Regions from separate parts of the Paraburkholderia tropica genome, predicted to be linked through region 2. Evidence: predicted binding sites of a transcription regulator. Region 2 holds the regulator's gene; the other holds the start of a gene.
What was found. The regulator FliA, encoded in region 2, starts transcription of late flagellar genes. The targets are predictions, from matches to a motif close to CTAAAGTTTNNNNNNNNNNNGCCGNTA.
Positions count from the first base shown of each region.

Region 1 (11,255 bases), 830 kb from region 2:
TCGCCCTACCCGCGCCCGACCCGCTCGCCGTCGAAGACGCGTTGCTCGACGCGCTCGCGACCTTGCTCACGCGCCACGCCCGCACCCGCGAAGCGCCGATCGGGCCGCACGTCAACGACCCGCGCGTCGAGACCATGAAGGCGCTGCTGGCCGCCGACCTGCCCGCGCCGCTGCGCGTCGCCGATCTCGCCCAGGCGGTCGGCCTGTCGCCGTTCCACGCCACGCGTCTCTTCACCCAGGCGACCGGTCTGCCGCCGCACGCATGGCGCACGCAACTGCGCCTGCAACGCGCACTCGGGCCGCTGCGCGCGGGTGCGTCGGTCGCCGACGTGGCCGCCGCCAGCGGTTTCGCCGATCAAAGCCATTTCACGCGCCATTTCCGCCGCATGTTCGGTGTGCCGCCGGGACGCTGGCAGTCGTCCTGAGCGCTTTACTGCGCGCTTTACTGCGCGCTTTACTGAGCGCTTGACTGCGCGTCATCCGGAACGCCACGCAACCTCGCCACACTGATCGACAAAGCTCGCCGCAAGATCGTACAAGCCACGCACCGCGCCGCTCGCTATGCTGCTTTCCGAATCAGGAGAGACAGCTTGACCCACCACCCCCATCGCTACAAAGAATTCGCGGCCGGCGCGCGCGACATGATCCCCATGATGATCGGCGCGGCGCCGTTCGGCGTGATTTTCGGCACGCTCGTCACGTCCGGGCCGCTCGCGCTCTGGCACGGCCAGTTCATGTCGGTCACGGTATTCGCGGGCTCGGCGCAGTTCATCGCGCTCGGGCTGATCGCCTCGCACGCGAGCTACGCCGTGATCTGGGCCACCACGCTGATCGTCAACCTGCGCCACGTGCTCTACAGCGCCACGCTCGCGCCCTATGTCTCGCATCTGCCGATGCGCTGGCGCCTCGCGCTCGGCGCGGTGCTCACCGACGAGGTGTTCGCCGTCGCCTGGGCGCATTACCGCCGCCATCATCCGGGCGATGACGTCTCGCCGTGGCACTTCCTCGGCTCGGGTGTCTCGATGTATCTGAACTGGCAGATTTCGACCGCCGCGGGCCTGCTGTTCGGCGCGGCGTTCCCGGGCCTGCAGTCGCTCGGACTCGACTTCGCGATGGTCGCCACTTTCATCGCCATCGTGGTCCCGCAACTGGTGGCGCTGCGCTTTGTGGCGGCCGCCGTCACCTCGGGCGTGCTCGCGTTCTACTGGCAGGCGTGGCCGTACAAGCTCGGGCTGCTCGGCGCGGTGCTCGCGGGCGTCGTGGTCGGCGTGGCGCTGTCGTTGCCGCGCAAACCGCGCCAATCTCATGTCGATGCCGACGCCCTACCCGACGCCGACGCTCCGTCGCACTCATCGAACCCGACCGGCAACCGCCGCCCGGACCGGCATCCGCGCGAGGCGCACGCCGTCGCAGGAGGCAACCGATGAACCAGCCCATGAACTACGTCGTCCTGATCCTCGGCATGGCGCTGATCACCTGGATCGTGCGCACCGCCGTCTTCGTGCTCGGCGAGCGACTCGTGTTTCCGCCGCTCGTGCGCACGGCGCTCGGTTTCGTGCCCGTGACCGTCCTCACGGCGATCATCGTGCCGATGGCCGTCTCGCCGCACGGCCAGGGCGCCGAACTGAGCTGGCGCAATCCGCAACTCGTCGGCGCGCTGGCGGCGATCGTCGTGAGCGCGCTGACGAAGCGTCCGCTGCTGACCATCGCCGTGGGCCTCGGCGTGTTCTTCGTCTGGCAAGGCGTCGTGTTGCGCTGAATCCACGCTGAAATGCGCATCTGAATACGCATTGGAGTGCGCCCTCGAATCCCCCCGGACGGGCCGCCGCCCGTCCACCCACGGTCCTTTCACGGCGCGCGTTCGAGCGACCCTCGCGTGAACCTCGCGTGAACCTTTCACGCAGCCGCTCAAGTTTCGCCGCGCCGCGCCGTTAAACCGTCGAAGCCTGCCTTGGCGCAGTGGTCAGCCGAAGACTGGCCATCACCAGGCAACGCCAGGAATAGATCGGGGCAACCAGAATGGGGAATATCACCCTTAACCTCAAGGAAGAAACACTTGCGTCGCTGCGCAAGGATTTCGACGCGTTCCTGCGCGTCTCGCTGAAGCTCGACCCGCAATTCCTCACGCCGTCGTTCGAGGACTTCCTGCGCGCGAAGCTGCTCGACAACATGACGCCGCTCACCGAGCAGGCGGTGCAGCGGCTATTGCAGGGCGGCCAGTACGCGTGGGCCAAGCGCACGCTCGACAAGGAGTTTCCGGAAGTCGTCTCGATGCTGCTGCGTCAGGCCGGCGATTTTGGTTTCGGCGTCGCGTCGCGTCCCGAGTGGACGCCCGACGAGCTGTCGAAGAAGTGCCGCGAATGGGCGGCCGCGATCGTGCAGGAAGCGCAGGGCGAGGAAGCGCAGATCGACCCGCTCGCCGCGCAGATCAAGTCGGGCGTGCAGGACATCCAGACGCTCGAAGAAATCATGCAGACGCCCGCATGGCGGCTCGCGGAATCGGTGCGCCAGCGCGTCTATGAAGCGAAGATCGGCTGCGAACAGGCCACGGGTTCGCTCGCGCGCGAGCGGCTCGGGGAGTTGCGCGGCCTGCTGCGTCTGGGCATCGCGCACGGCACGTTCCAGAAGCAGGAAGCGCAGCAGATCATGGAATATCTGCGTCTGCTGAAGCCGGAAATTTTCGTCGAAGAACCCGACGACGTCTTCACGCGCCTCGCCGCCTGGCTGCGCAACTTCTTCGTGCCGCCGCCGAAGAATCAGCCTCGCTAGCCCGTCCCGCCCGCGGGACACCGCACCGATCAGGCTCATACCCCCGGCGCGCGCCCTAGTCCCACATCTTCCTCAATTTCGCGCCGATCTCGACCTTCGCGCGCGCCGCAGCGGCCAGTCCCGCCGCACTCGGCGCGCTCGCCACGGGCGGCGCGGGCCACGCGCGCGACTCGAACAGCGGCAGCATCGACGGCGCGATGAAGCGCGTGCGCGACGCCCACACGTGACGATCGCCGGACGCCGCCTGGTTGTGCACATAAAAGCGCTGCGGCACGACGATGTGCAGATCCTCCTTCGCACGCGTCATCGCCACGTAGAGCAGACGGCGCTCCTCTTCCAGTTCCTCGTCGCTGCCCGCGCCCAGATCGGACGGAATGCAGCCGTCCACGCCGTTGAGCACGAACACGTTGCGCCACTCCTGCCCCTTGGCCGAATGGATGGTCGAGAGGATCAGATAGTCCTCGTCGAGCAGCGGATCGGCCGATTCGGCGCTGGTCGCGTCGGGCGGATCGAGCGTGAGTTCGGTCAGGAAGCGCTCGCGCGAGGGGTACGTGCTCGCGATGCTTTCCATCTGCAGCAGATCGGCCATGCGCACCTGCGCGTCTTCGTGATTGCGCTCCAGATGCGGCTCGTACCAGCGCCGCACGCGCTCGAACTCGGCCGGCCAGGCCGTGGCGCGCGCGCCGATGCTGTCGATGAGCGCCGTGAACGCGCTCCAGTCCTCGGCGGCACGCGGCGGCGGTGCGAATGCGGCGAGCGCTTCGGCAGCGCGATACGCGCCCGTGCAAGCCGCAACCTGATCGAGCAGACGCGCGGCGGTAGCCGGCCCGACGCCCGGCATCAACTGCGTCACGCGAAACCCGGCCACGCGATCGAGCGGATTTTCGGCCCAGCGCAGCACCGCCAGCACGTCTTTTACGTGCGCGGCGTCGAGAAAACGCAGTCCGCCGAATTTCACGAACGGGATATTGCGCCGCGCCAGCTCGATTTCGAGCGTCGCGCTATGGTGCGCGGCGCGAAACAGCACGGCCTGCTGCTTGAGCTTCATGCCGCCCTCGCGCGCCTCCAGAATCTGCTCGACGACGTAGCGCGCCTGCGTGGCCTCGTCGGCGACCGTCACGAGGCGCGGACGCTGCTGCGAGGCGCGATCGGTCCAGAGGTTTTTCGTGTAGCGCTCGGTGGCGGCGTCCATCACGGCGTTGGATGCAGCGAGGATCGGCTCGGTTGACCGGTAGTTGCGTTCCAGCGTCACCTGACGTGCGGGCGGATCGAACTGTGCGGGGAAATCGAGGATGTTGCGTACCGTTGCGCCCCGAAACGAGTAAATTGCCTGCGCATCGTCGCCGACGACGGTCAGACCTCGGCCGTCGGGCTTGAGCGCGAGCAGGATCGACGCCTGGAGGCGATTCGTGTCCTGATATTCGTCGACGAGAATGTGATCGAAGCGCGCGGCGAGATCGGCCGCAATGACGGGTTCTTGCGCCATATGCGCCCAATACAGCAGCAAATCGTCGTAATCGAGCACGTTCTGCTTCTGCTTCGCGTCCACGTACGCGGCAAACAGCGCACGCAGTTGCGGCTCCCATTCGAGACACCAGGAGAACGAGCGCGCGAGCACGTCGGCGAGCGAATCGCCGGTGTTGACTACGCGCGAGTAAATCGCCAAACACGTGGATTTAGCGGGAAATCGCTTCTCTTTCGCCGACAATCCCAGCTCGTGGCGCACGAGGTTCATGAGATCGGCGGAATCTTCGCGATCGTTGATCGTGAAGGCCGGCGACAAACCGATCTGCTCGGCGTACTCGCGCAGCAGGCGCGCGCCGATGCCGTGAAACGTGCCCGCCCACGTGAGCCCCTGCGCGAGCACGGCGGCCGCGCCCGGCACGCCGGCGGCGATGCGCGAGACACGCCGCGTCATTTCCTGCGCCGCGCGACGCGAGAACGTTAGCAGCAAGATACGATGCGGATCCGCTCCGTTCACGACCAGATGCGCGACGCGATGCGCAAGCGTGTTGGTCTTGCCCGAACCCGCTCCAGCGATCACGAGCAGCGGTTCCGGCAGCGTCGCGCCCGGTGCGAAGGCCTGCGGACCGCCATGCTCGACGGCGGCGCGTTGCGCCTCGTTGAGCTTGGCGAGATAGGCCGCAACGTCCTGAGCGACAGCGCTGACGGGATCGACGAGGGAATCGTTGAAAACGGGAGTGGACACGGCGGTGGACACGGCGGGCGCGGAGAATCCGTAAAAGGCGGCGACGCATACTGTATATCCATACACCCCGCACCCGCAAGCGCTCGATCGTGGGCTGATCTGGCGCGATCTGGCGATATTTATGCGGCAACTTCCCGGCGCAATAAAAAACGGCGGCATCCGTTACCGGACGCCGCCGCCTTGCACGTGATTAGCGTTGACGCGGATTACGGCTGCTGCGCGCCGCCCTGCTGCTGCGCCGACTGACCGCTCATCTGATCCTTCATTTCCGAATCGTTGGCCTGACGGTCAGCCTTGCGGTTGATCTTCGCGTCCTTGACCTCCGACTTGTACTGCGTCTTGGCCTGCTTCTTCGCGTCCTTGTACTCGGAGTTCGCCGACTTCTTGGCGCTGCGGTACTCGGCGCTGGCCGCCGCGTTGGCGTTGCGCTTTTGCACCAGCGGATCGGTCGGCTGCGGCGCGGTCAGATTTTGCGGCGCGGGCGCCGGTTGCGCGATGCCCGCGGCGGCCGGCGCCTGGCTCGGCACGGTAGCCGGGGCCATCGTCGGCGCGTCGCCCGCCGCCGGCGTGGCGGTCTGGGCGAATGCGCCCTGCGCGAAGGCAGCGGCGGTGGCGGCAATGGCGGTAGCGGTCAGCAGCTTGCGAATCTGGGTCATGGCGTATCCTCTTGAGTAGTTCCGGGAATTGGCGTGGGTCAGTCCTGCAACGGGCGTGCCCGCCGTTTCCCGCTCCGTTTCCGCTCGATGGAGCCGCCGTGGTCGGGTGAATCCGTGGAGCCCGGCGGTCTCGCTTCGGTGAACCCATTTTCATCTGAAGATCCGCGCGCCGTCCCGCGACGTTACGCAGCGTTTCATTTGCTGACGAATTCATAACATCTGGCCCCGACATGTAACCACGCCCGATCGCCAAGCATCCCGGGCCGCGCCACGCGCGATCGCTTATGATGCTCACCCTCCGCGCCGCCACGGCGCGCGCCAATGTTCCGCGCCTTTGTTCCAATTTCACCGATTTCCACGCGCCATGCCCAATCTCGATTTCACGCTGACCGGCGACTACGTCGAACTGCACAACCTCCTGAAGATCACCGGACTCGCCGACAGCGGCGGCTCGGCCAAGCAGATCGTCTCGTCCGGCGCGGTGAAGGTCGACGGCGAAGTCGAACTGCGCAAGACCTGCAAGATCCGCGCGGGCCAGTCGGTGCTGCTCGGCGACACGCGCATCGCGATTCACGAGCCGGAGTAACAGGCTGCGCCGATCGCACATGCACCACGCAGGTGCTTTTTGGCTGAAAGACAGGTAATCTCGGCGGGTAGGCTCGCAGCCGTTCAAGGCGCTTGAGCCGTTCCCGCCTGCACTTCCGGATTCGATCTCCAGGCGTTTTTCCGACGCGGCGCGATACTTCGCGCCGCTTGCCTTTCATGACCCGAACGACTTCACCGGCGCGCACCGACCGCGCCAGCCGCGCCATCGCGCCGCCCACGCTCAAACGTCACGCCGCCGACACCGCACGTCTCGCCGCGCCGCTCGCCATCGCCCAGTTGTCGCAGATGGCGATGAGCGTCACCGACACCGTGCTGCTCGGCTCGCTCGGCGCGGGCGCGCTCGCGGCGGGCGGACTCGGCGCGAATCTGTTCTTCGTGGTCGTGACGGTGCTGCAGGGCGTGCTGACCTCGGTGAGCGTCAGCGTCTCGCAGGCGCGCGGCGCCGACGATCTGCATCGCGTGCCGCATATCTACTGGACCGGTTTCGCGCTCTCGCTCGTGCTCGCGCTGCCCGCGTTCGCGCTGCTGTCGTTCGCGGAGCCGCTGTTGCACGCGCTCGGCGAGCCGGGCGTGCTCGCGCGCCAGGTCGGCGAATACGCGTCGGTGCTGCGCTGGGGCGCGCCCGCGAGCCTGATCGGCGTGGGGCTGATGCGCTCGTTCCTGCCCGCCATCGGCGCGGCGCGGCGGCTGCTCTGGATTTCGATCGCGAGCGTGTTCTTCAACGGCTTCCTGAACTACGGGCTGATCCACGGCGTCTGGGGCCTGCCGCGTCTCGGCTTTCTCGGCTCGGCGGCGGCGACCGCCGTCACCATCTGGCTCACCACGCTCGTGCTGATGGCGCTGCTGCATCTGCGCCCGTCGCATCAGCACTTCGTGGTCGCGCGCCGTCCGAGCGCGCCGATGATGGGCGAGCTGTTCTCCATCGGCTGGCCGGTGGCGATCACCTATGCCGTCGAAGCGACGCTGTTCCTCGCGACCGGCCTGCTGATGGGTCTGCTCGGCGCAATGCCGCTTGCCGCCCACCAGATCGCGCTGAACGTCGCTTCGGTGATGTTCATGGTGCCGCTCTCGATCGGCCAGGCGGGCAACGTGCGCGTGGGTTACTGGATCGGCGCGGGCGTGCCGCGCGCGGCGCGTCATGCGGGCTTCGTCGCGCTGGCGCTGGGCGTTGGCTTCATGTCGATGTCGGCGCTCGTGATGGTGCTCGCGCCGCACTGGATCGTCGGGCTCTATCTGCATCTCGACGATCCGGCCAACGCGCAGACCGTCGCGCTCGCCACCTCGCTGCTCGGCGTGGCGGCGATCTTCCAGATCGTCGACGGCATGCAGACGGTCGGCTCCGGCTGCCTGCGCGGCCTCAAGGACACGCGCATCCCGATGCTGGCCGCGACGCTCGGCTACTGGGGCATCGGTTTTCCGGTCGGCTATGCGCTGGCGTTCCATTTCGGCTATGGCGCGCTCGGCCTCTGGTGGGGACTCGCGGCCGGTCTCGCGAGCGTGGCCGTGCTGATGACGTGGCGCTTTCACCGCATGAGCCTGCGCGCGGAAACCGAGGCGGCGCGCTCGCAGACGGCCTGACGCGCGCCCGCGCCTGACGGACAGCGACGGACAAAGACGCCCCCCAGGGCCGCCAGACGCGAGCGGTTAGAATACGCGGCTGGCGCCCGCCGCCATCCGTCCCACGAGGGCAGGAAAATTCCGCGCGCATTGACCGGACGACCGGACGACTGAACGACCAAACGACCGGACCCGCGACGCCGCGCCGGCCACCCCGGCATGCCGCTCGCGCTATCACGCGCCGTCATCAAGAAAACGAACCCTCTCACGGACCACGCTTCCATGCTCGCCCCGATTACCCGACTGTTCCCGCTCTGGGCAGTGCTCGTGTCGCTCGCCGCGTATTTCAATCCGGGCGTCGTCGCGCCCATCGCGCCGCACGTCACGACGCTGCTGATGATCATCATGCTGGCGATGGGCGTGACGCTCTCGTTCGCCGATTTCCAGCGCGTGTTCACGCGTCCCGCGCCCGTGGCGGCCGGCATTCTGCTGCACTACCTCGTGATGCCGCTTGCCGCGTGGGTGATCGCGAAAGCGTTGCACATGCCCGCCGACCTCACCGCCGGCATGGTGCTGGTGGGCAGCGTGGCGAGCGGCACGGCCTCGAACGTGATGATCTATCTCGCGCGCGGCGACGTCGCGCTGTCGGTGACGATCAGCGCGCTCTCGACGCTCGTCGGCGTGTTCGCGACGCCGCTGCTGACGCGCCTTTACGTGGACGCGTCGATCGTCGTCGACGTGCACGGCATGCTGATGAGCATCCTGCAGATCGTCGGTCTGCCGATCGTCGTCGGGCTGATCGTCAACCGGCTCGCGGGCGGCCTCGTGCGCCGCGTCGAACCGGTGCTGCCGCTCGTCTCGATGGTCTCGATCCTCGCGATCATCGCCGCCGTGGTGGGCGGCACGCACGCGAGCATCGCGACGGTCGGTCCGGTCGTGGCGCTGGGCGTGGTGCTGCACAACGGCATCGGCCTGCTCGGCGGGTATTGGGGCGGCCGTCTGCTCGGCTTCGACGAATCCGTGTGCCGCACGCTCGCGATCGAAGTGGGCATGCAGAACTCCGGCCTCGCGGCGACGCTCGGCAAGCTCTACTTTTCGCCGCTCGCCGCCCTGCCGGGCGCGCTGTTCTCGGTATGGCACAACCTCTCGGGCTCGCTGCTCGCGGGCTACTGGGCCGGCAAGCCGGCGCGCGGCAGCGAGCGCGACGCCGACGAGGCACGCAATCGCGCAAATAGCGGCGCAACGCGCTGATACGGCGCGACGCGGATAAGGCGTCGCGCAATCGGTCGCGCAATCGGTCGCGCAATCGGGCTCGCGGTCGGGCGCGCGACCGACGCGACCTTCGGGGCCGACTTCACCCGCGCTGAGCACCCAAGCGCGGCCGCCGCACAGGACGCAGCCCGCCCAGGCGCGCCAGCCAGCGCGCCGCCGCCCGCCATCGCATCAGCACCCCGTTTCCGCTGACCGACACCGGCGTGCTCACGCCCGTCAGCACCTCGCAACGCACCGCCTCATCCCATCCGCCGATCCAGACCCGCTCGCCCGGCGCGAACGGCAGCGCCTCGCCGGGTTCGAGCCAGAAGTCCTGGGCGTCGCCTTCGACCGTCATCAGCACGCGCCCTTCGAGCACGCCCAGCACGCCGCCTTGCTCGCGACGCACGCGGCGGCACGCGCCGCGCGGCACCTCGAACGTCTCGACCACTTCGCCCCACGGCCCTACGTCGTTCACTGCCCTCGTCATCGCGATCTCCCGCCGTTGCTGATGCGAGCAGTCTCGCGCGCCCCCGCCCGCCGACGTTTCCAGCCGACGTGAAACGAGGCGCGCATCTTGCTCAGGCGAGATTCGCCGCGCGCCGTTTCCCCCCGCGCACCGCACCGCTTCCCGATAGAATCGAAACGAAAAGACACACATGTCTGCGAACCAGCCCGTCCGCGTCCGGCACCGGCGGCAGACCCCGAGGAGATTTCGCTTGAACGCGCCAGCCCTGCCCTACGCCTCCTCCGCTTCCCGCGCCAACGGCGTGCACCGCCGCGCCCGCCCGTTCGCCCTGCTCGCCGCGTGCCTGTGCCTCGCGCTCGCCGCCGGCTGCGCGACACGCCCGCCCGCCAGCGACTACCCGCGCCAGTCCACCGCCGCGATGTCCACCGCCGACGCCCGCGCCACGCCGCTCGGCGCCGCGCTGGCCGCGCCCGAAGCCGCGCATCCGGACCAGTCGGGCTTCCGCCTGCTGGCCACCGGCACCGACTCGTTGCAGATGCGCGTCGCGCTCGCGCGCGCGGCGACGAAAACGCTCGACATGCAGTACTACATCGCCAACGAGGACACCACCGGCAAGCTGCTGCTCGGCTCCGCGCTCTACGCGGCCGACCGCGGCGTGCGCGTGCGCATGCTCGTCGACGACCTGAACTTCCACGACATCGACCGCCTGATGGCCGCGCTCAACAGCCATCCGAACATCCAGATCCGCGTGTTCAATCCGTACGGCAGCACCAGCGAGTCGATGTTCACGCGCACGCGCAACTTCTTCACGAACGTCGACCAGTTCACGCGCCGCATGCACAACAAGGCGACCATCGTCGACAACGAACTGGTGATCGTGGGCGGGCGTAATCTCGGCGACGAGTACTTCAGTGCCAGTCCGACGCTGCAGTTCACCGATCTCGACGTACTGGGCGCGGGTCCGGTGGCGCGCGCGGTCTCCGACAGCTTCGACGCCTACTGGAACAGCGCGGTCTCGTATCCGCTCTCCGTGCTCAATCATCAGAAGTTCGACGCGCACGACCTCGACACCGCGCGCGACGACCTGCGCCAGCACTGGCGCGACACCGCCGAGCCGTACAACGCGAAGCCGCTCAACGCCACGCCGCTCGCGCAGCAGATCACGCGCGGCGAACTCGGCCTCGTCTGGGCGAAATGGCATTTCGTGGCCGATTCGCCGGAAAAGATCGCGGGCGCGCACGACGGCGACCAACACGGCCAGATGGGCGACGCGATGCGTTCGCTGCTCGACCAGATCCATCAGGCGAACCGCAGCGTGCTGGTGTTCTCGCCGTACTTCGTGCCGCACGAGGCGGGCGTGCAGGCGATCCGCGACCTGACCGCGCGTGGCGTGCGCGTGGCGATCCTCACCAACTCGCTCGCGGCCACCGACGCCATCGCCGTGCAGGCCGGCTACAGCCCCTATCGCGTGCCGATGTTGCAGGCCGGCGCCGAGCTTTACGAGTTCAAGCCCGTGCAGCCCGCAGGATCGCCGCAGCGGCGCTTCGGCATCGTCGGTTCGCAGTCGCGCGCGAGCCTGCACGCGAAGGCCTACGTGATCGACGACAGCACGCTCGTAATCGGCTCGCTCAATCTCGATCCGCGCTCGGCGAACCTGAACACGGAACTGGCGCTCTCGATCGACAGCGCGCCGGTCGCGCACGAGGTGACGGGCTATTTCGCGCTCGCCAGCTCGCCC
Region 1 is NZ_CP049134.1:2,257,570-2,268,824, forward strand. It holds gene G5S35_RS10140 (AraC family transcriptional regulator) at 1-425, shown strand, start outside; gene G5S35_RS10145 (AzlC family ABC transporter permease) at 642-1,427, shown strand; gene G5S35_RS10150 (AzlD domain-containing protein) at 1,436-1,759, shown strand; gene G5S35_RS10155 (DUF4088 family protein) at 2,020-2,769, shown strand; gene G5S35_RS10160 (ATP-dependent helicase) at 2,825-5,137, opposite strand; gene G5S35_RS10165 (hypothetical protein) at 5,185-5,634, opposite strand; gene G5S35_RS10170 (RNA-binding S4 domain-containing protein) at 5,999-6,220, shown strand; gene G5S35_RS10175 (MATE family efflux transporter) at 6,397-7,818, shown strand; gene panS (ketopantoate/pantoate/pantothenate transporter PanS) at 8,080-9,048, shown strand; gene G5S35_RS10185 (DUF2917 domain-containing protein) at 9,152-9,538, opposite strand; gene G5S35_RS10190 (phospholipase D family protein) at 9,708-11,255, shown strand, end outside.
Region 1: G5S35_RS10155 (DUF4088 family protein) is a predicted target of FliA. The motif match lies at 1,908-1,934, and genes of this name have one in related genera.

Region 2 (11,255 bases):
ATCTGGCTCAGCGTCTGCAGCATCTGGTCGGACGTCGTGACCGCCTTGCTGTTGATTTCGTATGCGCGCTGCGTCTCGATCATGTTCACGAGTTCCTGCACCACGTTCACGTTCGACGATTCCACGTAGCCCTGATTGAGCGAGCCCGAGCCGTTCAGGCCCGGCGTGGTGACCGTGGGCGCGCCCGACGAAGCCGTTTCCGACGCGAGATTCTGGCCGTTCGACTGCAGGCCGGTCGGGTTGATGAACATGGCGAGTTGCAGCGAGCCGATGGTCGTCGCGTTCGCCGAGCCCGGCGTCGTGATCGTCACCACGCCGTCGCTGCCGATGGTCAGCGAGGTGGCGTTGGCCGGCACCGTGATCGCCGGGATCACCTGGTAGCCGCTCGACGTCACGAGCTGGCCCTGCGAGTTGGTCTGGAACGAACCGTCGCGCGTGTACTGCGTCGTGCCGTCGGGCATCTGCACCTGGAAGAAGCCCGCGCCGTTGATCGCCACGTCCTTCGAATTGCCGGTCTGCTGCAGGTTGCCCTGCGTGTAGAGGCGCTCGGTCGCGACCTGCTGCACGCCGGTGCCGACCTGGCTGCCCGAGGGCAGTTCGGTGGTCTGCGTGGAGTTCGCGCCCGGTTGACGCAGCGTCTGGTACATGAGGTCCTCGAACACCGCGCGCGAGCCCTTGAAGCCATTGGTGCTCACGTTCGCGAGGTTATTCGAGATCACGTCCATCTGCGCCTGCTGGGCGTTCATGCCGGTGGCGGCGATGTAGAGCGATCGGTTCACGGTGTATTTCTCCCGGCGCGGCGTCTGCGGTAGAGCCTGCGGCCTTTAAATGTCTTAGCTGAAGTTGAGCAGCTGGTTCGCCGACTGCTCGTTCTGGTCGGCGTTCTGCAAGAGCTTCGTCTGCATCTGGAACTGCCGGGCGTTGGTGATCATCGAGACCATCGCGGCCACCGGATTGACGTTGCTGCCTTCGAGCGATTCCGTCGCGACCTGGACCGACTGGTCCGCGTCGGCCGGATTGCCGTCGCCGGTGTGAAACAGGCCGTCGTCGCCGCGCGTGAGCGCGCCGGCGGGCGGGTTCACGAACTTGATCTGGTCGATCATGGCGATGGCGCTCGCCGGGCTGCCCGGGGCGATTGCCGATACCGTGCCGTCCGAGCCGATCGTGACCGCCGAACCGGGCGGCACCGCGATCGGGCCGCCGCCGCCGATCACCTGCAGGTTGTTGGCCGTGACGAGCTGGCCGTTTTCGTCGACGTGCAGGTTGCCGGCTCGCGTGTACGCCTCATTGCCGTCGGCGGTCTGCACGGCGATGAAGCCGTTGCCCTGCACCGCGATATCGAGCGGATTGCCGGTGCGCGAGATTGCACCGGGCGTCATGTCGGAGCCAGGCGTCGCCGAGAGCACGAAGGTGCGCGTGGTCGAGTCGTTGACGGTCGAGCCGTCGCCGAACGACATCGGCACGGAGCGGAAATTCGCGAGCTGCGCGCGAAAGCCCGTGGTCGAGACGTTCGCCAGGTTGTTCGCGACGACGGCTTGCTGCTCGAGCGCCTGGCTCGCGCCCGTCATCGCGGTATAGATCAGTCGGTCCATGATGTGCCCGGTGCGTTAATGGCGTGGCGCGCTTACATCTGCAGCAGCGTCTGGTCGACGGTCTGCTGCGTCTTGATGGTCTGTGCGTTCGCCTGATAGTTGCGCTGCGCCGTGATCAGGTCGACGAGCTGGTTCGTCAGGTCGACGTTCGACGACTCCACCGCGCCGCCCGTGAGCGTGCCGTGGTTGGTGCTGCCCGGCACGGAAACCTGCGCGACGCCCGACGCCGAGGTCGCGGCGAACTGGTTGCCGCCGAGGTTCTGCAGGCCGTTCGGGTTGTTGAAGTTGGCGAGCACGATCTGGCCGAGCGTCATTGTCTGGCCGTTCGAGTAGTTGCCCGTGATGGTGCCGTCGGCGCCGATCGAGAAGTTCGACAGCGTGCCGCTCGGGTAACCGTCCTGGTCCAGGTTGTTCACGCCGTTGGCGCTGCCGTACTGCGTCGAGCCGGTGACGTCGAGCGTGATCTTCTGGTTGGTCGCCGAGCCGTCGGTCGGGTTGATCGTGAGCGAGAGCTGGCCCAGCGTGGTCGCGACGCCCGCGGCGTCGGTCGTGCCCGTCAGGTTGCCCGACGAGTCGTAGGTCATCGTGCCGATTTCCGTGGCGTTGCCCGTGGTGCCCGCGTAGACGTCCCACTGGCCGCTCGTCGCGTCCTTCACGAAGTACATGTTGACCTGCTGCTTGCCGCCGAGCGAGTCGTACGCCGTGACCGAGGTCGAGTAGTTGTACGTGTTCGAGTCGGTTTCCGAGAACGGCGTCGCGGTCGGCGTGGTCGATTGCGCGTTCAGGTTGACCTGCGCCGTGATGTTGCTGGTCGTGACCGGCGCGATGTTGGTCGTCGGCACCTGGATCGGCACCGTTTGCGCGGTGTTCACGACGCCGGTGCTGTCGGCGGCGTAGCCCATCAGGTCGTTGCCGGCCGCGTCGGTGATGTAGCCGCTCTTGTTGAGCTGGAACACGCCGTTACGCGAGTACGTGACGGTGCCGTTGTTCGACATCTGGAAGAAGCCGTTGCCGTTGATGGCGACGTCGAGCGCCTGGCCGGTCGTGGTGATCGTGCCCTGCGAGAAGTTCTGCTGCACTTCGGAGAGCGCCGCGCCCAGACCGATCTGCGTGTTGACCGAGGTCGCGATGGTGTTCGCGTAGACGTCGGCGAACTGCGCCGTGCTCTGCTTGAAGCCGACGGTATTGGCGTTGGCGATGTTGTTGCCGATCACGTCGAGATCGTTCGACGAAGCGGCGAGGCCGCTCAAACCTTGCTGGTAGCCCATGAGTTTCTACTCCGCGATGTCGTTTAGAGAATGCCGGCCACGCTCGAGAGCGCGACCGTCTTGCCATTGGCGAGCGACAGGCTCGCGGTGCCATCCGTCTGCTGGATGACGGCCTGCACCTTGCTCGCGACGAGCGCGGTGGCGGTGGCCGCCTGACCGTTGATGGTGGCGCTGGCGCTGACCGTGTAATCGCCGTCCGCGACCGTGGCGCCCGAGGCGTCCGTGCCGTTCCAGGTGATCGGCACGGTGCCGGCCGACTGCGCGCCGAGGTCGAGCGTGTTGACGACCTTGCCCGCGGAGTTCGTGATCGTGAGCTTGACGTCGGACGCCGCCGACGTGAGCTGCACGCCGAGCTGCGGCGCCGAGCCGCTCGACACCGTCGCGGTCGTGCCCGAGGCCAGCACCGTCGAGCCGATCAGCAGCGCGGCCTGGGCGTTCTGGCCCGCCGACAGCTGCGTCGACAGCGACGTCAGCGAGGTGTTCAGGTTCGCGATGCCCGAGACGGTGTTGATCTGGGCGAGCTGCGAAGTCATCTGCGAGCTGTCCATCGGATCGGTCGGATCCTGGTTCTTGAGCTGCGCGACGAGCAGTTGCAGGAAAGTGTTTTGCAGATCGCTGCCGCTGGTGCCGCTCGTGCCGCTCGACGAGGACGTCGACGAGCTCGACGACGTGCCGTTCATGGTGTCGAGCAGGCTTTGCGACACGGTGGCGGAGCTGCCGCCGATGGTGGTGCTGCTGGAAGTCAACGCGTTCTCCTCGGATACGCCCGGCTAAACTGGGTAGCGTGTGGTGTGTGGTGTAGTCTCGCGCCGCTTTCGCCGCGGCGTCGGACGCCTGTTTCAGGGGTCTTCCTGCGTGCCTTTGCTGTGCGCTTCGTTACGTACCGATCGTGAGCGTCTTGAGCATCAGCGTCTTCGCGGTGTTCAGCGTCTCGATGTTCGCCTGATACGAGCGCGACGCCGAGATCATGTTCACCATCTCCTGAACCGGGTCCACGTTCGGCATGGTCACGTAGCCGTCCGCGTTGGCGGAGGGGTTGTCCGGGTCGTAGGTCTGCTTCATCGGCGTCGGGTCGTCGATCACGCCCGTCACCTTCACGCCGCCCACCTGCTGACCGGACGCGCTGCGCGCGCCGCCGAGCGGATCGACCGCGAACACAACCTGCTTGGCCTTGTAGGGCTGGCCGTCCGGGCCGGTCGTGCTGTCCGCGTTGGCGAGGTTGGACGCCGTCACGTTCAGGCGCTGCGATTCCGCCGACATGGCGGACCCGGCAACGCTGAAGATATTCATCAGGGATGGCATGGTTTCGGTGACCTCACAAAATGCTGCGGTGTGTTCTTGCGTAGCGTGCGGCGGTCGGCTTACGAGCCAGACTGGATCGCCGAGAGCATCGTCTTGATCTGGCTCGAGAGCACGGTCATGCCCGACTCGAAGTGCAGCGCGTTGTCCGCGAACTGCACGCGTTCGGTGTCGAGGTCGACCGTGTTGCCGTCGAGCGCGGGCTGCGTCGGGTTGCGGTACATCACCGGGCTCGAATACGCCTCGGTCGGGCCGCCCGTCGCGACGAGCTTCGCGTTGCCGGGCATGTGGCCGGCTTCCGTCGAGGCCATCGACATGCCGCTCGTCACGCCCGCGGGCTGCGCCATCACGAGCGGCTGGAAGTTGCCTGCCGCGCCGCCGGCCGACGAACCCGCTCCAGCGTGGCGCAGCGCGCCGGCGAGCGAGGACGAGAAGTCGACGTCGCGCGCCTGGTAGCCAGGCGTGTCGGCGTTCGCGATGTTCGACGAGATCAGCGCCTGGCGCGTCGCGCGCACATCGAGCGCTTCGCGTCCAAAGGCGAATTCGGCATCGAGTTTGTCCAGCATCGGGCGTTCTCCGTTACACGAAATGAAAGGCTGCGTTGGCGCATGCAGTGCGCATCCAACCGGTGGATCGGCCGCGCAGGCCTTTTCGCATGGAGAGGAATAGTAGGCGGGCGACGCAAGAACCAATCGGACGAATAGCCGGTAAAGCCCCCCTCTATTCGACGTTAGCGAGCGGGGGCCGACGCCTAGAATGCGATGCGTGTCAATGCAATAGAGGGAGAACGACGATGCCGCAGACTGCCAACCCGAACGCGCGACGCGCGACGGCGCACCGGCTCGCGGCCGTCACGGCGGCATGGTTCGGCGTGCTGGGCTTCGTTTCGGCGGCGCAGGCGCAAAGCGATGCGTCCGGCGCGTCCAGCCAGCAGATCTACATCGCGGGCCCCGGCGACCGCGCCGGTTCGGACGCCGCGAAAATGACCGCGATGCTCGCGCAGCCCGCGAAGGCCGCCGATCCCGCCGCCAACGCGAAGGCGTACGCCGATCGCGCGGCGCTGCTCACGCACAACAACGCAGAATCGCGCGCCGAAGCCGAAGCGCAACAGGCCGGCATGATCACGATCCCCGGCGCGGGCGAGCGCGGCAACGCCGCCGCCCAGAACGACGCGCCCAGCATCGTGACCATCGGCGCGCCCGGCGCCGCGAGCACGCCGCAACGCGCGATCGCGCCGGTGGTGGTGCAGGCCGCGCCGCGTGTCGTGCAGCCGAATGTGCCGGCGGTGGTCAATGCCGCCCGGATCAACGCCACGAATGCCAGCGCGAACGCAAACGCGAACGGCGCGATCATGCGCGCGAGCTACGCGCCGCGCGCCGCCGTCAACGCGAATGTGAGCGTGAATGCCAATGCCGCCAACGCCGCATCGATGAACGCCGCCGCGCAGGCGCAGGCCCAGGCCGCCGCGGTGCCGCCGGGTCAGGAGGACGGCGAACGCATCCGCGCCACCGCCCTCGCCTTCCTCCAGCAGCAGTCGGCGGGCTTGCCGGGCAAGGTCAGCATCACGGTCGCGCAGGTCTTCCCGCGCGGCCTCGCGGCCTGCGCCGCGCTCGAACCGTTCATGCCGCCGGGCGCGCGCATGTGGGGCCGCACGACCGTGGGCGTGCGCTGCGTGGGCGCGAAGCCGTGGACGCTCTACGTGATCGGCCGCATCGCGATCAACGTGACCTACTACGTGGCCGCGCGTCAGATCAACGCAGGCGAGGCGCTCTCCGCCGCCGACTACCTGCCGCGCGACGGCGACCTCGCGAGCCTGCCGCAGACCATCATCACCGATCCGCAACAGGCCAACGGCGCGGTCGCGCTCATGCGCATCACGCAAGGCCTGCCGCTGCGCTCCGACATGCTGCGCAGCGCTTCGTCGGTGGTCATCGGCCAGACGGTCAAGGTGGTCGCCGTGGGCCCGAATTTCACGATTTCCTCCGAAGGCAGCGTGCTCAACAATGCCGCGCCCGGACAGATGGTGCGCGTGCGCACGCCCAACGGGCAGATCATCAGCGGCGTCGTGAAGGACGCCTCGACGGTGGAGATCCAGATTTAGGGTCGAAATAACGGCCGGGACGGCGCAAAACGGGGCTGCGCGCCATGTGCGCCAGCACACGTAACAGCATGTAACGCCGGGACTTTTTCCGCTAAAGTTCGCGCCGCGCCCGCCGTTATCAAGGGCATACGGATCAGGAAGCCCCATCGTGAACATCGACACCTCCAATCGCAACGAAGCGCGCCCGCTGCAAGACAGCCTGGCGCGTACCGGCCAAGGCGATACCGCGAGCGCCATCGGCGCCGGCAGCACGGCGTCTCCCGCCGCGTCCGCCAGCACCGCGTCGACGGGCAGCACTCCCGGAGACGCCAACGTGAGCCTTTCCTCGCTTTCCTCGACGCTGCGTTCCGCGCCGTCGAGCGATAGCGCCGACATCGACATGGATCACGTCCAGTCGATCAAGGACGCTATCAAGAACGGCACGCTGCAGATCGACACCGGCAAGATCGCCGATGGGATCCTCGACACGGCGCGCGGTCTGATCAAGCAGCCGGCAACGGGCAACTGATCGCCTTCGCCGGCCCGCAATCCGCTTTGACTGGTGGTACCGATGAAAGACGACCTGCTCGCCACACTGATCGACGAACACGCCGCTGTTGAGGCTTTCGCGTCGCTGCTCGCCTTCGAAGAGAAGGCGCTCACCTCGGCCGACGGCATGGATTCGCTGCCGCAGATCGTCGAGCAGAAGTCGACGCTCACGCAGCGCCTGGCCGGGCTCGAAAAGGTGCGCGACGCGCAGCTGGCCGGTCTCGGTCTGCCGGGCGGCCGCAAGGGCATCGAACTGGCCTGCGACGGCGACACGCGTCTCACGGGTCAATGGGCGCTGCTCAAGGGTTCGACCGAGCGTGCGCGACGCCAGAACCTCACCATCGGCATGATGATCCGCACGCGCATGGAACATAACCGCCGTGCGCTGGCGATCCTGCGCGGCGAGACCAATACCGGCGCGACGATGCTGTACGGTCCCGACGGCCGTTTGCCCGCGTTCGGGTTGTAAAACGGGTTGTGAAACGGGCTGTGAGCCGGGATTAAAGCGCGCGGCACAACGCCGCGCAGCGACAAAAAAAGCCGAAGCGGATTGCTTCGGCTTTTTTGTTTTGGCGCGTGCTCCGTGCGCTTTTGTGCATCGCTTCGTGCGCGTCGCGAACGCCATCGGCGCAGTCGAGCGCCCATAAAAAAACCGGAGCGCTTGCACACTCCGGCTCTTCTCGCCCCGAACCCGCCGCCGCTTAATTCTCGGTGCCGGCCCAGGACATCTCGCGCAGACGCGTACGCAGACGCGCCACCGCCTGGCTGTGCAACTGGCACACGCGCGACTCGCTCACTTCCATCACCGCGCCGATCTCGCGCAGGTTCATGCCGCGCTCGTAGTAGAGCGACATGAGCAGCTTCTCGCGCTCGGGCAGGCGTTCGATCGCTTCGACGAGCGCGCCGCGCAGGCTGTCGTCGAGCAGCGCCGAGAGCGGATCCGAGTGATCGACGCAATAGCGGTCGAGGAACGGCTCGTCCTCGGCGGAACGGTCGAAGTCTTCGTAGTAGATCAGCTGGCTGCCATGCAGGTCCTGCAGCATCGACTGATACTCGTCGAGCGGCATGCTCAGATGGTCGGCGATCTCGGTTTCGCTCGCCGAGCGTCCGAGCCGCTGCTCCACCTGATGCACGGCGCTCTCCACCTCGCGCGAGGTGCGGCGCAGGCTGCGCGGCAGCCAGTCGTTGCTGCGCAACTCGTCGAGCATCGCCCCGCGGATGCGCTGGCTCGCGTAGGTCTCGAACTGCGCGCCCTGGTCTTCCTTGTAGCGGTTGGCCGCATCCATCAGACCGATCATGCCGGCCTGGATGAGGTCGTCCAGATCCACGCTCGCAGGCATTTTCGCCACGAGCTGCAGACCCAGACGCCTGACCAGCGGCGCGTATTTCGCGAGGACATCGGCCTGCGAAATTTTTCCTTGAGCGTTATACATCATGCTCTCCTGCTTCTCTTTTCCCTTGCTGCGCCTGTCGTCCGCCGCACGTCATGCGTGCTGCGGCGCGGGGCGCTGCACGGGCGGGTCCGCCCGCCATCCGGCGTGGGCCGGCGCGGGCGCGGATGGGACGCCTGTGACGGTCGAAACGAATGATTCGGTTTGTGCTGCATGTGCCGCGTGCGCCGAGACGGCGGCGGCGGCCACGCCGGCAGGCGCGGTCTCGACGATCGGCGCGCGCGGCACGTTGGCGTGGCTCGCGGCCGCGGCGTTCATCTGCCCGGCCGAAGCCGCTGCGGCCGCGCTCGCGCGCGCCGCCTTGACTTCGGCATCCGACGACGCCACCGCTTCGGCGAAATCCGCCGCATTGGACGAGCGCGCGGACAGCGCCGGGCGCATCGGCCAATGCGGCAGTTCGGCGGCCACATGGCGGAAATCCCGCGCGGCGGCCGTCGAAGGGAAGGCGTCGACGATGCAGCGCGACAGTTGCACCGCACGCGGCATGTGCGGGTCGGCGGCCACGCACCCGGCGTTCTCGAGCGAGACCGTCAGGTAGCGGCTGGCGACGCCCGCGAGGTTGTCGAACGCGGCGTGCGCGTCGGTCGCGCTCGCCACGTGGTTCGCGAGCACGCGGAACTGGCCAATCGCGTGCGCGAAGTGCAGCCGTTTCATGCACGCGTAGGCGTCGGTGATCGCCTGCGCGGCGACGCGCATGACGATCAGCACGTCGTGCGCGTGCATCGCGAGCGGCGACAGTGCGCCGTCGGCGTCGAGCTGGGCGTCGATGAGGACGATGTCAGCCGGGCCGGTCAGCACCTTGTTCAGTTGCGCGCTGGTGTACTGCGAGCGATGCTCGCGCGAGACGGCCAGCACGCGAAAGCCGAGCGCGTGACGCCCCGCGGCTTCGTCGAGCCCCATCTCGCCGCGCATCACCGCCGCGAAGTTGCCCGCGCCGCGAATGCCGCCGAGCAGCGCGCTCACCGAGCGCGGCCCGAGACATTCGTCGATGACGAGCACGTCCTTGCCATGGCCGGTCAGCGCCGCCGCCAGATTGATCACGGCGGTCGTGCGTCCCGGCGCGCCGGGGCCGCCTGTCACCGCGATCACGCGCGAGCCTTCTCGCGCAAGCAGACGCCGCAGGCCTTCGGCCTGATCGATCACGAACTTATCCAAACCGGACCTCGGGTGCTTGCGCGTTCGAACGATTCGACAGCGCGGAGAGCAATGCAGGAATGTCGTCCTCGTGCGGCACGAACGGCGAGCGGTCGCGCGGCACGCAGAACGCGCTGCGAATCAGGAAGCGGCGCGTGGCCACGTACAGGTTCTCGGGCACCTTCTGGCCGGTCGAGACGTAGTGCACCGGCAGCTTGTAGCGCAGGACCGTGTCGAGCGTGCTGCCGAGGTTGGTCGCCTCGTCGAGCTTGGTGAGGATGCAGCCGGTGAGCGGCGAGTTGTCCGGACCGCTCTGGTAGGCCTGCACGACTTCGTTGAGCGTGTCGCCGTGGTTGGTCGCCGAGAGCAGCAGAAGGCGCCGCACCGGACGGCCCGCGCCGCAGAGCATGGCGATCTGGTCGGCCACGGCGCGGTCGCGCTGGCTCATGCCGATCGTGTCGATCAGCACGATGTGCTTGTTCTTGAGTTCGGTGAGCGCGAGTTGCAGATCCGCGCCGTCGCGCACCGCGTGCACGGACACACCGAGGATCTTGCCGAAGATGCGCAGTTGCTCGTGGCCGCCGATCCGGTAGCTGTCGGTCGTGAGCAGCGCAACCTTGCTCGCGCCGAAGCGCATCACGCAGCGCGCGGCGAGCTTGGCCGTGGTCGTGGTCTTGCCGACGCCCGTCGGGCCCATCAGCGCGAACACGCCGCCGCGCTCCATCAGCGCTTCTTCGTCTTCCAGCACGGGAAGATTCGATTCGAGCACCGACTGGAGCCATTCCATGCCGGCTTCCTCGGTCTCCACGTCCGGCAGGCGCTCGATCATCATCTTGACGAGCTGCGCCGAAAAACCGGCCGCGAAAAGCTGTTTGGTGAGCGCGCCCTGCACCGGGCTGCGGCGCTGGCGCTCGCCCCACAGCAGACCGGCGAACTGCTCTTCCATCATGCCGCGCATGGAGGCCAGTTCGTTCATCACCGTTTCGTTGACCACCTGCTCGATGCGCGCGCGAATCGCTTCGCTGACGGTCGCCGCCGTGGCGGACGACTTCGCGCCGTCTTCGTCGGGCGCGGGACCGGCGGCGTCGGCGCTCTGGCCGATGCTGCGGGCCGCGCGGCGAGCCGCGACGTGGGCGGCCTTGAGCGCCCAGTCGGGCTGCGTGGCGTCGACGTCGGCGGGATGCACGGGATCGGCGGTCGTGCCGAAGCCGCGCGCCATCGCGGCGGCGGGCGTGAGGCCCGGCGTGCGCGTGTCCTGGCCGTTCTGCTGGCTGGCGATGCGACGCGCGTGGTCGATCAGCCAGGGATTCGTTTCGGCCATCGTGCGCGGCGCGCCCGACTCCTGGAACGACTGCGGGAACGACTGCGACACCGCCTGTTCGAGCAGCGACGCGGCGTCGCGCGCCGACGTCTGGCTCGCAGCGGGCGCGGCCTTCAGCGTGCCGAAGGGCTGCGTGGCCTGCTGCGACTGCATGGCTTGCGCGGTCGGCGGCATCGTCGATTGCTGGGCGTGCTGGCCGGCGGCCGCCCGCGACGCGGCGAACGGCTGCGCCGGGACTTCGGGCGCGTCGTTCGGAGCGGTCCTGGCTTGGATCGATTGCGCGAGCGAGACGCCTGCGTCGTCGCCGTTATCGGCGTCGGCGTGCTCGTCGGCGGCGGCTGCGGCAGCGGGGTCCGCGCCGACTTCCGGGCTCGCGCCGAACACCGACGAGAACACGTCCGGCACGCCGCTCGCGTAGGGATTGCCCGACACAGGCGTCGACGACGCAGCCGCAGGCAGCGCGAGACGCGCCGGCTTCTGCGCGAACGCGCCGCCGTTCTGCGACGGCGCACCGCCTTGCGACGACGAACCACCAAAGGGCAAACCGCCGAACGCCGCACC
Region 2 is NZ_CP049134.1:3,091,946-3,103,200, forward strand. It holds gene flgG (flagellar basal-body rod protein FlgG) at 1-779, opposite strand, end outside; gene flgF (flagellar basal-body rod protein FlgF) at 834-1,592, opposite strand; gene flgE (flagellar hook protein FlgE) at 1,625-2,860, opposite strand; gene G5S35_RS14025 (flagellar hook assembly protein FlgD) at 2,884-3,540, opposite strand; gene flgC (flagellar basal body rod protein FlgC) at 3,737-4,162, opposite strand; gene G5S35_RS14035 (flagellar basal body protein) at 4,222-4,725, opposite strand; gene flgA (flagellar basal body P-ring formation chaperone FlgA) at 4,953-6,260, shown strand; gene flgM (flagellar biosynthesis anti-sigma factor FlgM) at 6,409-6,768, shown strand; gene G5S35_RS14050 (flagella synthesis protein FlgN) at 6,811-7,257, shown strand; gene G5S35_RS14055 (RNA polymerase sigma factor FliA) at 7,490-8,221, opposite strand; partial or broken gene G5S35_RS14060 (MinD/ParA family ATP-binding protein) at 8,612-9,394, opposite strand; gene flhF (flagellar biosynthesis GTPase FlhF) at 9,387-11,255, opposite strand, start outside.